Saccharolobus shibatae B12: one gene and its partner. The main gene of each other region encodes a partner of the protein of the gene in region 2 in a complex. Links are inferred from orthologs where the notes say so. Each region holds a gene or a part of one and is shown on either strand. Other genes may lie near its edges. The genes, in order: J5U23_RS14650 and J5U23_RS11705.

Region 1 (7,919 bases), 490 kb from region 2 along the record:
TCCAGCTCTGTTAAGACCGGGTCGATTTGATAGATTAATATATGTCCCCCCACCTGACGAAAAGGCTAGAATAGAGATACTCAAAATTTACACTAAAACACTACCCATAGATTCCAGTGTGAACCTAGAGGAGTTGGCCAAAAAACTTGAGGGATATACTGGAGCTGATATAGAGGCTTTAGCTAGGGAGACCACGATGAAAGTATTAAGACAAAAGTATTATGAGTGTTTAAATAAAGCCAAAAAGGAGTGTAAAGACCAAGAGTGTAGTGATAAGACCATAAAGAATTGTATGAGCAATCTGGAAATAAAAATCACTATGCAAGATTTCCTAGATACCATGAAGGTTGTAACACCTAGTCTGACTAAAGCTGATATTATGAGATATGAAAACATGGTAAAGGAAATAAAGAGATCGGTGATTGGTTGAAGCAATACAAAATTCTTTTAATAATTGCAGATGGTTTAGGAGACAGACCAGTATCTAAATTAAATGGATTAACCCCATTAGAAGCTGCCAATAAACCAGCCATAAGTGATTTACTTAAAAACTCAATGATTGGCTTGATGGATCCAATATCCCCTGGCGTAATCCCGGGGAGTGATACTTCACATCTATCAATATTTGGGCTAGATCCACACGTTTATTATAGAGGAAGAGGGGCTTTCGAGGCATTGGGGGCTGGAGCCACACTCAAACATGGAGATGTTGCATTTAGAGGAAATTTCGCTACAGTGAACAATGATCTAGTAGTAGTTGATAGAAGAGCAGGAAGGAAGCTTGAAGAGGGAGAGGAGTTAGTAAAGGAATTAAATGAAAAAATTAAAGAGATAAACGACGTAAAAATTAGATTTTATAAAGGAACAGAACATAGAGTAGCGGTAGTATTATCTGGGAAAGGAATAAGTGATAAGGTTAGTGACACTGATCCTCATTATGAAGGCTTAAAAGTTCTAGAAAGTAAACCATTAGAAGATTCTACTGAAGCTCTGAGAACCGCTGAGATAATCAACATACTTACGCGGAAAGTTTTCGATGTCTTAAACTCCTCAGAAGTAAATAAGAGAAGAATAGAACAAGGAGAGAAGCCGGCTAATATAGTATTGTTAAGAGGAGCTGCCCATTACGTTAAGTTGCCATCATTTTCAAGCTATACTAAGCTTAAAGCTGCTGCTGTTTCAGCTACAGCACTTATAAAAGGAATATGTAGAGAACTTGATATGAACGTTGTAACACCAATAGGCGCCACTGGAGGTATAGATACTGATTATAACGCTAAAGCTAAAGCGACAATAGAACTATTAAAGGAGAATGATTTCGTTTTTCTACATATTAAGGCTACTGACGCTGCATCACATGATGGGCTAGTAGAAGAAAAAGTAAAGGCGATTGAGAGGATAGATAAAGCGATAGGAACTATTGTGGACAATGTTGGAAGAGATAATCTAATATTGATGTTTACTGGAGATCATGCGACCCCAGTGGAGGTTAAAGAACATTCAGGAGATCCAGTTCCAATACTTCTCTACGTGCCTTATCCAATTATTAATGATAGTGTCAGAGATTTTAACGAGAAGGAGGTTAGAAAGGGAAGTCTAAGAATAAGAGGATTGGACGTAACAAATATATTGCTAAACTACTCTAATAGAGCAGAAAAATATGGCGCGTGATGACGCTCGGAAGGACGGATTTAAAAATGAAGATCCTGCGCAGGGCTGATTAAAGTAGAATTTGCTCTCCAATACGAAAGAGAGTTAACATTCTTCGACTACGGCTTTTTCTAACATGTCTCTTACTCTCCACCTTATCATCTCGTTTACTATAATTACAACCGCTCCCGCATTAGGTTGCCCATAAATAACTATATCACCATTATTTGCACTCAATATGACCGGAATAACAAGTAAGTCCTCTTCTCCATTTACAAAAACTACTCCACCATCCCTATCTTTTAGGATATTCTCCATAATTTCAAATATTTCAAATCGAATTTTCCCCGCCTCATTTGTCACCCTATATTCCTTATTCTTTATAATAGCCCTATGTTGTGGTATAGATCTCTTGGTTTTTCCATCTATAACTTCTAAGAAGGGGATTATACCACTTTGTTCTAATACTTTGCTTACGTAATCCCCTACAGTTATAACCTTGAAACCTTGTTGTATCGATTTAGATACAAAATCTAAAAAGACTTTGTTATTTGTAAAAAGAATACCATATGGTCTAGAAAGTTCTTTCCTTAAATTATCAAAAGCAAAACATAGGTTTACTTTATTATTATTGCGTATTTCCATGGCTTTGGGGCCTCAGTTATTTTAGCTACTTCAGACTCTGAATCAATGATAATAATCATACCATCCCACTCTTCTGTAAAACTACTGCTGCCACATACTGGACATGTTTCCTTGTCAGTCTCTACTAATGCCTTACAATTTTTACATGCTTTAAAGACTGATTTCTTAGCCATTCACGCTCACTTCTTAGCCTGTGTTATCCACTCTAACTTGCCCAAGTAGGGCTGTCTCATAGTTAAAGCGATTCTAGGCAATCTACCTGTTACCGTAGACGCAACGCTTATCACTCTTGCTCTTACTTTGTCACCCTTTTGTATTACTTTCTTAGATTTTTCGCCGAATATTATACCTCTTACATTGTCATATTTCAGTGTATCATCTGTTATTTGGGAAATGTGAACGAGGCCATCCATCGGTCCTAAGTTAACGAACACACCATAGTTGTCAACTTGTAAAACCTCACCCTCAACTACTTCTTGTACAACTGGTACATAGGTTATCATATCAAATTCGACCTCATGATAAGTAGCACCATCACCAAATACTAACATCCCTTCCTCACTGGTTTTGACATTTAATATAGCTAAAACTAGACCTAAATCCTTAAGGATCTTTTCTTGATATTGTTGTCTTAGTTCATTTAAAGCGATCTCATTTAATGGTTTACCAAACTCATTGGGTGGGATCCTCACAATGCTACGTGCTTTAATAAGTTTATACATACGTTAGATAGGATATAAGGATTTTATAATTTTACTCCTATTTTGAAGAAATAAAACTCCTATCCCCTTTTTAATTGCATTACTTTTTAATTGCTTATCATTAGTAAATATAAACATGTTATATCTAAGAGCAGTCCTTATCAACGCCTCATCTGTAGGTAAATCGTCATAATCATTTATTAAATTCCATGAGTTTTTATATACTTCCAAATATTTCCTGGCTATTCTAATTCTGGATGTAATAATAAATCTTTTTTTATTCTTTTCAGATAAAATATCCAACTCTTTTAAGACTGCAGAATGAATAAAAAAGGTCGGTTTATAATCTAGAAATTCCAATACCTTATTAAATGGATCTAAACCATCGTATACATATAATAAAATATTAGTATCAATCAGTACTTTTAGATCTCTATTAACCCCCATCCTATCATTCTCCACCTACCAGCTATTTGCCTACTTATAACAGTTCTAATATTATTAGACCATACTGCCACGGGTCTTCTTAACTCCACTTCAATCTCATCCTTCTTTACAGAAGTAACTATCCCCAAAGTCGTCGAGGAACCTACAGATAACATCAAAGTTTCCTTAGCTCTTATGGGATCTACCTTTAACATCTCCTTAGCTCCAACTACACGTTCCAAGAGATTATACTTTATTCTGATATTCCATAAAACTGGAACATTAGCATCAGCCAAGGTTACAATACTTCCAAGCAAATTATCAGCCTTAGTCAATGAGGGATCCAAATATGTACCTATTGCTACTAAACCTCCCGGTTTAGCCTCCTTAAATTCCTCATCTCCAAATCTTATGGATGAAATCCTTGTGAAAATAGGTTCATAAGATACTTTACCTTGTTTTTCTACTCTTAAGCCCGGTAATACTTTTATTTCTTGATCAACCTTAAATAAGCCTTGTATAATACTACCACCTATCACGCCACCCTTCAGCTCATTAAATTGGGTACCGGGCTTATTAACGTCAAAACTCCTTATCACAAGCATAACAGGTTGTTGTGAGAGATCCCTATAAGGAGTCTTTATGTACTCCTCTATGCCCTCTATTAGAGTATCTATATTAATCTTATGAAGCGCGCTTACTGGAATTATAGGTGCATTTTCGGCCCAGGTTCCCTTTGTAAACTGCTTTATTTGCTTATACTGCGACAATGCTTCCTCTTTGGAGACTACGTCGACCTTATTTTGAACTATAATTAGATTTTTCACTCCTATTATACCTAGTGCTACGAAATGTTCTCTAGTTTGGGGCTGGGGAAAAGGTTCATTTGCAGCAACAACAAGAATTGCACCATCCATTAACGCTGCTCCAGATAGCATTGTAGCCATTAGAACCTCATGACCAGGGGCATCAATAAAGGAAACTCTTCTCAAGAACTTGGGCTCCTCATCCGATCCACAAGATTTACATGAGGGTTCGGTTACATATGCCTCTGGTTTTTTACAACTCTCACAAATGCCTATATTAGTCTCCGCGTAACCTAATTTTATCGTCATACCTCTTTTTAGTTCTTCAGAATGTTTTGAAGTCCAAATTCCCGTTATAGCCTGAACTAGCGTTGTCTTACCGTGATCTACATGTCCAACTACACCTATATTAACTTCTGGTTGAGCTTTAGGCCATGCCAAAAACTGCTTCACCTTACTATTATGGTATTAATTTGAACTATTTCCTGGCTAATAGTATTTCCTCTTATAGTTTTTCTTCTTCTTTCTCCATCTTCATTCGGGTAGAATCCAGGAGGCCCACTTAGCAATATTTTACGCTTAGCCGCTCCAGTAACATCAAATCGCATTGGGAATCCAGAATTATCTGATCCTCCAGTTATCTTTAACTTAACTGGTAATCCAATCAGTTGATTAGCTTCAAATGTATCACCTATTTTTAGACCAACTAGATTTGTAGCCTTGTTTTGATCAATACTTATTTGTAACGTCTTAGTCCTATATGCAATGGCTTCAAAATCTTCTGCTCCAAACTTCTCTGCCATTGTTTTACTTATCCATACTTCGTTATCTGGTACATTGTTATCTACTTCAACCTTAAAATGGCCTTTTACCTTTACCTTTTTATCCCCTTCTTGTTTGGTTATTTCTAATGTGATGAGCGTATCAATATTTAATAATTGTTTAGTTTTCTCATTAACTTTAGCCTGGGGTACCGCTTTTCCTTCCTTTTCTCCACCTATAGATTTTATTTGATCATTTGCCTTTACTTTAACCTTTACTCTTTTAGGCTCTACAGATTGTGGATCTGAAATGACAATTTTGAAGTCCGGCATTTAACAATGCCACCTTTTGTGTGGTATACTTAAAACAAATATATAAAATCGCATCACCATAAGCTACATGAGAAACGTTGTTAGGAGTTTTATTAGTTTTACATGGTAGCAAGATACCAGAATGGAAAGATGTTGGAATTAAGTACGCAGAATATTTATCTAGATATTTTAAGTTAGTAGAATTCGGCTTCTTAGAGTTTAATAAACCTACGTTAAGCGAAGCCCTAAGTAATCTTCTGGCTAAGGGGGCTGATAAGATAGTAGTAGTTCCATTATTATTTGCAACTGGAACTCATTTCAAAAGAGATATCCCAAGGCTACTAGGTATAGATGGTGACGAAAAGAAAATACAATACATGGGAAAGAAAATTGAAATAATAATAGCTGACCCTTTAGGATTTGATGAGAAAATTGGAGAAGTATTAGTTAAAAGGGTTAACGAAACTTACAACAAAAACTGTTAACTTGCACCGGCTACTAGTAGTTCTGCCTTGGCTGGATCATAAGCCCATTCTTGTGGAAGCTTTCCAACGCTCTTATAATATCTAGCTAAACGCCTGATCTTTGACTCAACCTCTTCTAATCCTTTCTTGGCTGTCTTATCACGTGGATACTCATTGATATGTCTTCTTATATTTACTGCTTTCCTTATTAGATTGAACAGATCCTCCGGTATTTGAGGAGCTAAACCTCTTTCTTCTAATATTTGAGTAACTTTTTTCCCAACTATTTGCCTAACTAAAGGAATTCCATATTGATCCCTTAATATTATCCCTATCATAGATGGAGTATAACCTCTTTTCGCTAATTCTTCTACCAGCATTTCAACTTCTTCTCTGGTTAGCCTCACCCATTTAGGCGCTCCAGCTCTAGCAGGTCTTATTGAATGTGATTTCCCTTTAGCCCTTCTCTTGTTCATCTATACTCACCAAATTACTACTTTTAATCTACACTATATCCTTTCCTTTTAAGTTCTTCTCTTACAACCTTGGTTCCCTCTACCATTGATACCAGTTTTTGATAGGCTATTTTTCTAGAAAGTAATTTCAGTCCGCAGTCTGGATTTATCCACACCTTCTCTGGAGGGAAATACTCTAAAATTTTTCTTATATCATTAGCGATTTCCTCAGAAGTTTCGACCCTTCTATTATGCACATCTATTACTCCAGCTCCAAGTTCCTTATCGAAACCATATTTCTTCAAAAGCTCTAAAGGCTTATAGTTGTAAATTTTTAATGCGAAATTTATCTGATCAACCTTAAGCTCGTTCAAGTATGGTGCAACAAAGCTATATTCACCATAACATATGTGCATAACTAACTTAGCGTTTACACCTTTTACAGCTTCATTTACTGCTTCCACTCCCCAACTTACGTCCTCCCTTCTAGTGTGTAAGGCTGGCTCATCAATTTGTATTATTTTAGCTCCAGCTTCTACCAGGTTCTTGATTTCTTGATTTATCGCTTTCGCTAGATCAAAAACTAGGTCCTTTTTATTCTTATAGTATTCATTATAGGACCATTCAGCTATAGTATAAGGACCAGTTATTGTTATTTTCAAGTTATCGGTATAAGAGACGGATTTTGCAAAAGTAAACTCGTCAACTAGCATTGGTTTCTTGTACTCAATTTTGCTAACAACAGAAGGCTTTCTATAATATGCCGTTCCCCACACTCTTACTGGACCATAGAACTTAAATCCTTTTATTCTCTCAGCAAAAAATTCAACCATTTCATCCCTTCTAACTTCGCCATCTGTAGGAACATCAACTCCTGCATTATAGTGATCTTTAAGCACTGCTATGACAGCATCGTTAAAGGCCTCTTGTAAGTCCTCGTCGCTTATTTTACCTGCCTTATGGAGTCTTATGGATTCTCTTAACCATTTAGGCCTAGGATAGCTTCCAATAACAGTTGTAGGAAGTAAAGGCAACTTATTCATTACTCTCCACCTTCTCTAATTTCTTTAAAAGTTTTAGTTTCTTTACGACAACAACCTCGGGTATAAAGTCAAATAAGGTATTATTGCCTATAATCACATCACTTGCACCTTTTCGCTTAACGGAGTTATAAACTCTAATAATTGTACTTATCTTTTCCATCTTAGTGTTCCTAGCATTTAGTATACCTAAGTGTACTTTCCTAGAGGGGAAATACGTATATACTCTCCCAAGCTTCTTCAAATTTTCTATCACATCTATACCGAAATAGTCTACCGGTAAGGAGAAGAGTATATCTAGCCTTTTTAGGTTATTAATTTCAAAATAGGTCATTAGATGCTTCTCTATTTTTACATTATCAAACATAGTCTTGTATGTCTCTGGTAATTTCTCTAAAACATCTCTCTTTATGTTACTACTAAATATTGCAGGTTCATGAATTTCTATAGCATCGACTACATTTGAAAGTTCTTGTGATAATGAATTAACAGCTGATGCGTAATCAATCATTAGATCTATTGGATTCTTATAATACCGATTATCAGATAGTACATAGTATGTTAAAGGCCCTGGAATTACGGCTTTCAACTTAGAAGATAAACTTAATTCTTCCTTAATTTTCCTAGAGGACTCCAAATCTTGTAGGAAAATGTTTTCC
Region 2 (7,702 bases):
CTCCAAGACGCTATATAAACCATTTGCATGAAAGCTTGATACTCACTACCCTCTTTGCTTACCAACGCCATAGTGTAATTTTGAGCAGGATTAGAATAATTAATCTGCATAGAAATTTCAGAAGAAAGAAGTAGTAACTCCCAACTTAAGTACTTCTCGTATTTCTCGTCTGTAGTAAAGTTCTTCACTATTTCACTCAATAACTTATTAAGACCGTAATAGTAGCCTACTTGTTGCAAATACATATCAGCATAATTGTTCCCATATATTTCAGTAAATGCCTCGTGATTAAAAACCCAATCTGGTGGGGTTTCTATCATGTGATTTTGAATAAAAAAATTCAGTTTAAAGAGTTTCAAATTTCCGTTATAGATAATATATATCTGCGGACAAATTAGTATATATCCAGGTGACCAATATCTATCAACATAATAGCTTCCCACTTTAATACTATCATAAGTATATAAGCTAATATTGAAAGTTTTTGGAGAAATACTAGTTTCCTTCAAATCTAGAGTGAAATTAAAATATCTCTCTTCTGTTGCATATACCTTACTGCCGTTAAGTAAAATGAAGGTTATTGGGGATGAACCATTATAAACATTTACTTTTAAAGAAAGATAAACTAAATAATTATAAAAAATATAGCCATAAAACTCTGGGTTAACTTTAGGTGGATAAGATGGAGTAAGGACATAAGAGTAATTGCCTATCTGATGCTTTACTGAATTTGCAGATAGATGAAGAATTAAGGGAATACTTAAGCTTTGATTATACACCACATAGCTTGAAATAACGTTTGGAGAAACTCCCCAAGGTTTTACGGTTATTCGAGTACTAAGAGATCCATCATAGTAGTAGTGAGAGTTATTAACAACTATATACTTATTCAAATTCAATGTAGCGGTATAGTAATAGTAAGATTCGTTCTGAGATATATTTCCTCCAAAATGCCATTCAATATTAGTAAAGTTCCAACTGGCATAGCTCTGGATAGAAAATGAATCCGTAGTAATAAACGAGAAGCTAGTGTTAACTTTATCACTTGGAGGGTAAGAGGTATAAAAGGGAGAAGCATATACATCTGAAATGTTCAGGTAGATTTCTGTGACATTAGGTTGTTCTGATATATTATCATAATAGTAGGGATTTAGAAAGTATACGGAATAATTTTTTGTTATAGTATAATTAGAGAAGAAACCTGCTAAATTTGCTACTCTCCAATAAGCTTCTGGAGTTACCTGGCTGGCATTAAGCTTTAAAATATCGATAATCTGTCCTAGAATTGGCTTTCCAGATATGTTATAAATGAAAAGGGGTTGCGGGTTGCCAGAAGTTAATGATGAGTAATTAGTGCTCACTGGAAAACTTTCGGCATATTTTATAGGATTAAAATCGTAGATAGGCCCAGGTAAGAAGGAAGGATAGAATGTGGAAAACATAAACGGCATATAGAGAAAGGAGTAGATAACAAGAACATTAATTACTATAATCCCTAAAAATGCAAATGCGCTGTTCCTTATCATATGAAGTTAGAGCTTTATTTTTAAAATGATCCTCTGTAAACTAAAACTGTATACTTGGAATAAGTTTAATAAATGTATAATACTTAATACACTACAGCCATGCAGTCAGTTAAGGGACTAAGAAGAGATTTACGGAAAACATCATTCATAGATTTACCCCTAATAGTAGGTCTTTCATTAGTTTCGATATTAATTAGAAGCCTAAGTGCTAATTGGCCTTTAGCAGTTAACGAATTCGATCCTTGGTATCTTTTCTATAATGCATTATTAATAGCTCAAGTTCATGGAAACTGGTACGCAGTACCTCCAGATGTATTAGGTTGGTTCCCATGGGGATACTTCATCGAATTGGGGAATACTATAGGTTTGCCCTTCTTAGTGGCATTAGCCTCATTGCCCTTTTATGGGACTTACGGAGCAAACGCAGTATATACGGTGGCAATATTTTCTGATATTTTATTAGCTGGACTAGGAGTCGTAGCATCATATCTTTCAATAGAATCCATAACTAATAGCAGATTAGCTGGTTATATGGCAGCTGCAATAATCGCAGTTTCTCCTGCCTTAACATATAAGAACTTGTTAGGTGGTCTTCCTAAGACATCTTGGGGTGCAGTGTTTATCCTATTTGCAATTTTCCTCTTTAATCAAGGCTTAAAGAAGAAGAACATCTGGTATGGTGTACCTGCAGGCGTTGTATTATTTTTAGCTGAGATCTCTTGGGGAGGTTATACATATATTGACTTAAGTTTGCTCGTGGCAGCGTTTTTACTAATTCTGCTAAATAGGAATGATGAGACTACTGCAAACTTGTACACACTAATGGTAGTCGTAACTTCATTTCTAACTTCACTAGCCCCAAATAACATAGGTTTTATGTCTGGATTGGCGCACGGCCTATCACTACTCTTAATTTCAGCAGTTCTTTATTTAGACTTATATTTATCTAAAACACTTCCTAAAGAAATCGTAGACTCAAGAAATTTAATAGTTATCGCGGTACTAATCTTCATATTCACTATAGGGTTATCCGGATTATCTATATTAAGACCTACATCAGCACCAATACCCTCGAGGTACTACGCCATAATAAACCCGTTTTATCAAGTTACGATACCGATAGATAAGACAGTAGCAGAGTATATTCCCCAACCGATAACTGCAATGATACAAGATTTCGGAATAGCACTATTTTTGTCAGTCATAGGGATGTATTACTTGATAAGAAAAGGAAACCTAGTAGGTTTATGGTTACTGGTATTGGGAGTTGCTAGCATATTTGGCACATCACAACAGCCCTACCTATTTAACTACACAGCATATATGGTAGCTGCATTGGGAGGTTTAGGAGTCTATTATATTGTAGACAACCTGCTAAAAGGAGTTAAAAATGGAAGCAGTAGTAAAATATTGGTAGCCTTTTTCTTGGCAATCGTAGGAATATCCTTAGTGGCGGATGCTGGATTAGCAACACTAGCAAGCAATGAACCTCCAGCAATAACTAATGCTGCTACAAGCTTCTTAACAACTAACTATTCTTGGGTATCTGCAGCGAATTGGATAAGAACCCATTCGCCACAGCATGCGTTTGTGTTATCTTGGTGGGATTACGGATATTGGCTAGAAGTCTTAACAAATAGGAGCGTTATAGATGAAAATAATACGCTTAATGGTACACAAATTAAACTAATGGCGGAAATGTTCTTGAACAATGAGACTTTCGCCGCAAATGTGCTAGAAAACGATTTTCATCTGTATCCTTATGGTAGTCCAAACTATACTATACCGGTTTATATAGTAGCATATGACGCTGTTACTCTAGTATATTCTGGTAACCAAGCACAATGGTACGTAGGATACCCACCTAGTTTACCTGGTGCATTCTTTGGATATACAACAAGTTTAGGAGATATTGGAAAAGCTATGGGAGCAATGACAACAATAGCGGGGTATCCTCTAGAAGAGTACATAAACCTAACTGAATTAAACAATACAATAACACAAATAATTAATACCTATGCAACTACCAATCCAACTATTGCCCAAGCCTTAGCTTCACAAGTTTCACAAGCTGAACCGTTTGCGTGGACTCCAAAGGCTTATAACTCACTTATAGTACAAATGTTCATTGAGAGTCTGTATCAAGTAGGATATGGACAACCAATAGCTCCATTTACAACTCAAATAGTTCCTAGCAGTTCTGGATATGTTATAACTGGATCACCATTACCACGTGTTCAGCTAATGTACTTCCAACCTGCATATATAGCGCTATTCCCGGTAGGAAATGGAGGTGCTGGAGGAGTTCCCTACACTACTTATATAATGGTCATGGTGTACCAGTTTACACAACCTGGTGTTATACTAAAACCTACAGTAGTAATTAACAGTTAAGCTTTACTCCTTTTTTTAATTCAATTCTATATTTTACGTATTTGTCTTCTGGAGAAAATCTAGATGGATGAGGAATCGTAGTCTTAGAGCCGCATAAAGGGCAAATATCTTTAAAAGTGTAAGTATTGTCTTTTGGACATTTCTTCATTTTCCACTTCATTTCTTGACCACACTTATATCTACGTTTTCCTCTTTTCCTATCTTAATTAAATTAGATATAATCTGATTTAGTGCCTCTGAGGCCTCTTTTGGATTAGTTCCTATTACATCAACTCTATACCTAGGGGCTCCAATAGTATATATCTTAACATTCAATATACTCTCGTAGTCTTGTTCTATATTTTCTAAGGCTTTTGATATTACTTCTTTAATTTTTTCAACTCCTAATGGCTCATTAGTCCTAACTGTTATAAGTCCTGACATTTTCACCTTTTTTTCTTCTGCATGCTTTGAAGCCTCTTCCAGTAATGGCTTAATCCAAATTTCCGGAACTCCTGCGTCCATTAGTATCTTTTCTCCTTCCTTAACGGCCTTCTCAATTGCTGAAATAGGGTCACCGTACTTAGCCTCTAATTTCCACGCTACTTGCTCCCACGCATCTTTCTCACTTAATTTTAGTTGTTGTGATACCAGTTCCAAAATTTTATCTAATCTTTGAATTTTCTTCCATTGCAGATTCTTCTTTCTTCTCTCGTCATCAGTAACCTTCTTTAATGATACATCTACAGTACCTTTCCTCCTATCAACTCTAATTACCTTTACCACAACTTTCCTATTTTCCTTTAGAACATCTCTTATGTTCTTAACCCACTTGCTACTTACTTCACTCCAAGGTAAAAAGGCCTGTAAACCACCATATTCATCCAAGGTAACGTAACTACCATAATCAAAAACTTGTTTTACAGTTGCGATTAAAATTTCCCCTTCTGAGGGGATTTTGGTTCTACTGTAAATCATCTTTAACCCATTATTCTAACTACTTCTCCAACTATTTTTGCTTTACCACCAACAGAGTAGACCAACTCAGTCCCACAACTCAAACATCTGACTGGAAATGTAGAGTGACTAAATATTGTTTGTTCATTACCACAGTTTGGACACTTTACTCTGAGAAATCTACTTTTTGGTTCTGGAATTAGGATTCTTAATTTCCTCATCACTTAGCCACCTCTACTAATTCTAACTTCTTTACTCTAATTCCCTCTTTTACTATAGTATAGCCACACTTAGAACACTTCAATACTAATGTTTGCTTCTTTGTAACTTTTGCAAATCTCTTCTGCTCTGGTTTTCTTTTACTTCCATATCCAATATTCTTTCTTTCATATCTTCTCTGCCCTTCAGCTAGATTCCTTCTTTTACCGCTCTTATATAGTGATACAGAGTGATCTGTATGAGTCTTACACTTCGGACAATATGTACTAATGACCTTAGGGACTTTCATAACTGTTCTTCAATATCTATTTTATAGGGAGTTAAATAACTTGCTATTATTAATGGTACGGCTTCTCTCATAGGTAAAACTAAAACATCTCCTTCATCAACCTTATGGTTATTATAAATTAGTGGTTTCTGCACTATGCAATAGATCTTGTCATTATAAATTATATATCTGCCAATTAACAACTCAACATAAAATTGCTTTAATGACTTAAAAATATTAAAAATAAATTCATCAAATCCCTTGCTAACCTTTCCCTCTAGGATCTTCGACAATCTAAGCTCAAATAATGATTCAGCCAGTTCTGAAAGAAGTTTCAATTCCTCCTTTCTGATTTCGGCACTAGCGAAAGTTTTAGACTTTTTAATAAGAGTCATGTATTTGATTATCTCCTCTAGCTTAATTTCAGTAATTTCTTCCTCTGATAACTCCTTTCTAACCAATTCATCTAACATAAGCTTTTACCTCACCCAAATTCTTCAAATGTAGGTAAATCCCAATACTAGATTCAATCTTAATTGGCACTCCCCTATTTAACTTAATATTCCTGCTTAAAACTTCAGTTTCTATACTAATATAGGGCAAAAATATTGTATAGCCCGTAAAGGGAGACAAAGCCTCGTTAAACTCAAAATCATCTAAATTAGTTACCTCTTTTACAATCAATCCGGATTTCCCATGTAATGAATTGGGGATCCTAATTAGCCTCTTAACGTCAATGGTAACTTGCTCATCGATAGTAACCCCATTTATACCGCGATTTTTTCTCCCCACCCATCCTGGAGCGTTTTCACTACCACCAGGATAGCCTGGAACGCCTAGACCCATAACGTATTCAGCAATTTCCTTTCTTTCATCAGAATCTAAAAGTGCACAATCGCCATAGCAGTCAACTTGCACGTGAAAACCTCTATTTCCAGAAAAGTAAACCTTAGGTTTTAATCCGAAATCGTCCTCAAGAATCTCAACCAGATTTCTAGCCTCTTCTAAACCCCTTTTTATACACTCACTTGTCATCTCAACATACTCTAAAGTCTCCACGTTATCTCTCTCACATTTCTCAGAAGTAATGGTATTACCACAAACTGGGCAAAACCTAATCGATCTTAGTTTACATATATGATCGGCATCTATATCAAACAACAAATCTGACCCCATCCAAGCCTTCTCTTCCATGTCTCTAGCACTTGGTAATTGATATCTTGCAGAGGAGTAAAATAGATGAAGTGGCAAATTTCTGTTAACTAGGTAGTCCCTTAATTCCTCACTGGAAGAGAAGGAGAGATGCCTTATGTACGTGTCTGAGCCAAAAGGTTGGAGGGCAAACTCCCTTAATTCCATGTCATTTGGCAATACCAATTCCGCGTTTAAATAGTAGTTCCTAAAAAAGCTCTTAATTAAATTACTCTGCCCTTGGTGCAATGTAAAAGTCCCCATATCCTTCTTGCGGTAATTTAAATCTAAGTTTCAAAGGTATTTGAGAACCGAAATATAATTCCATTGAATCGGAAGCTCTTCTCATTTTAGTGGTATTCACAACGTATTCCATTCCATAACTACTATTGGCATCTGCACCCGAAGCTTCTAATAACGTCCCACTATCCGTTGACAACTCTACTCTTGAGGTGGCGAGGTCCCCAATAACTTCAAAATAAAGTTTATTCTCCTTGGAATATATATTCAAAACTTCACCTAAATCAGATAATTCGTCAATTATGTCCGCAAAAGTTACAGTAAGTAGTTGTGCCTTAAATGGAAACTCTAAATTAACTGAAGGTGGCTGTGTGGTTTCAACTTGAATTAATGGAAGTTCAAAAGATCTAGTGAATTCTCCATCAAAAGTAAGTGTTAACTTGGATTCGTTCGAAGAGAGTATTAACGTATCGTCCTTTAATACGCGTTTTAGCACGTCATTTACGTCTTCTAACTTAAAACCTATTATTTCCTTATCCTGATTAACTTCAAATCCCTCAAAGTAACTCGACGGTAAAAATACGTCTAAAAAAACTACTCTTGAAGGGTCAATCCCGCTGACTCTTATACCCTCTTTAGTTACAATAAAGTTAGCTTCACTCAGAAAATCTCCCACAGTCCTCAAAATATAAGAGAATGAAACAGCATCAATTACCTTAGCTTTCATCAGTTATTTAATTACTCTATAGGACTAATAAAGCTTATAACTTTGGATTGGACTCCTCTGTCAAATAATCCTCCCCACCAGCTATTACTCTTTGAATTTCAGCATATAGTTCGTTAAAACCCTTACCCTCTTCTGATGATACGGGAATTAAGTTAGAAGACAAGCTTTCTATTAATAAATTAACTAACTCAAGGGAATACT

The links.
Region 1: the proteins of J5U23_RS11705 (region 2) and J5U23_RS14650 are in contact, whole or in part, in a crystal structure (PDB 3CW2), measured with the Saccharolobus solfataricus proteins. The link is inferred for Saccharolobus shibatae B12 from one-to-one orthologs. Residues at the interface, in WP_009989173.1 of Saccharolobus solfataricus: Val185, Arg186, Thr187, Asn188, Glu189, Pro190, Leu191, Gly192, Val193, Glu194, Ile196, Lys197, Ile200, Ser201, Leu204, Ile217, Lys218, Ile219, Tyr220, Thr221, Ile222, Gly223, Ala224, Pro225, Tyr227; in WP_009988771.1 of Saccharolobus solfataricus: Asp222, Lys225, Pro226, Gly227, Thr228, Gln229, Phe230, Asn231, Leu233, Lys234, Gly235, Leu259, Phe273, Thr274, Lys275, Tyr300, Leu301, Asp302, Pro303, Ser304, Leu305, Lys307.

Annotation. Positions count from the first base shown.
Region 1 is NZ_CP077717.1:2,724,206-2,732,124, forward strand. The notes cover bases 2,546-5,517. They hold J5U23_RS14650 (translation initiation factor IF-2 subunit gamma), read right to left. Parts: upstream 4,670-5,517; coding sequence 3,422-4,669; downstream 2,546-3,421. Other genes in these bases: J5U23_RS14640 (DNA-directed RNA polymerase), read right to left, coding at 2,546-3,017; J5U23_RS14645 (PIN domain-containing protein), read right to left, coding at 3,021-3,443; J5U23_RS14655 (30S ribosomal protein S6e), read right to left, coding at 4,678-5,322; J5U23_RS14660 (CbiX/SirB N-terminal domain-containing protein), read left to right, coding at 5,400-5,517. Outside these bases: J5U23_RS14620 (CDC48 family AAA ATPase), read left to right, coding at 1-430; J5U23_RS14625 (2,3-bisphosphoglycerate-independent phosphoglycerate mutase), read left to right, coding at 427-1,671; J5U23_RS14630 (GTP-dependent dephospho-CoA kinase family protein), read right to left, coding at 1,756-2,295; transcription elongation factor subunit Spt4, read right to left, coding at 2,268-2,468; more of J5U23_RS14640, read right to left, coding at 2,475-2,545; more of J5U23_RS14660, read left to right, coding at 5,518-5,786; J5U23_RS14665 (30S ribosomal protein S15), read right to left, coding at 5,783-6,241; J5U23_RS14670 (methionine synthase), read right to left, coding at 6,265-7,263; J5U23_RS14675 (uroporphyrinogen decarboxylase/cobalamine-independent methonine synthase family protein), read right to left, coding at 7,256-7,919. UniProt on the Methanocaldococcus jannaschii protein: eIF-2 functions in the early steps of protein synthesis by forming a ternary complex with GTP and initiator tRNA.
Region 2 is NZ_CP077717.1:2,231,729-2,239,430, forward strand. What follows is about bases 2,978-5,732. They hold J5U23_RS11705 (translation initiation factor IF-2 subunit alpha), read right to left. Parts: upstream 4,878-5,732; coding sequence 4,077-4,877; downstream 2,978-4,076. Other genes in these bases: J5U23_RS11695 (STT3 domain-containing protein), read left to right, coding at 2,978-3,920; J5U23_RS11700 (RNA-protein complex protein Nop10), read right to left, coding at 3,910-4,080; J5U23_RS11710 (30S ribosomal protein S27e), read right to left, coding at 4,880-5,077; J5U23_RS11715 (50S ribosomal protein L44e), read right to left, coding at 5,077-5,364; J5U23_RS11720 (hypothetical protein), read right to left, coding at 5,361-5,732. In the rest of the region: J5U23_RS16130 (hypothetical protein), read right to left, coding at 1-1,526; more of J5U23_RS11695, read left to right, coding at 1,626-2,977; more of J5U23_RS11720, read right to left, coding at 5,733-5,816; DNA primase small subunit PriS, read right to left, coding at 5,806-6,798; J5U23_RS11730 (DNA polymerase sliding clamp), read right to left, coding at 6,764-7,501; J5U23_RS11735 (ATP/GTP-binding protein), read right to left, coding at 7,536-7,702. UniProt on the Methanocaldococcus jannaschii protein: eIF-2 functions in the early steps of protein synthesis by forming a ternary complex with GTP and initiator tRNA.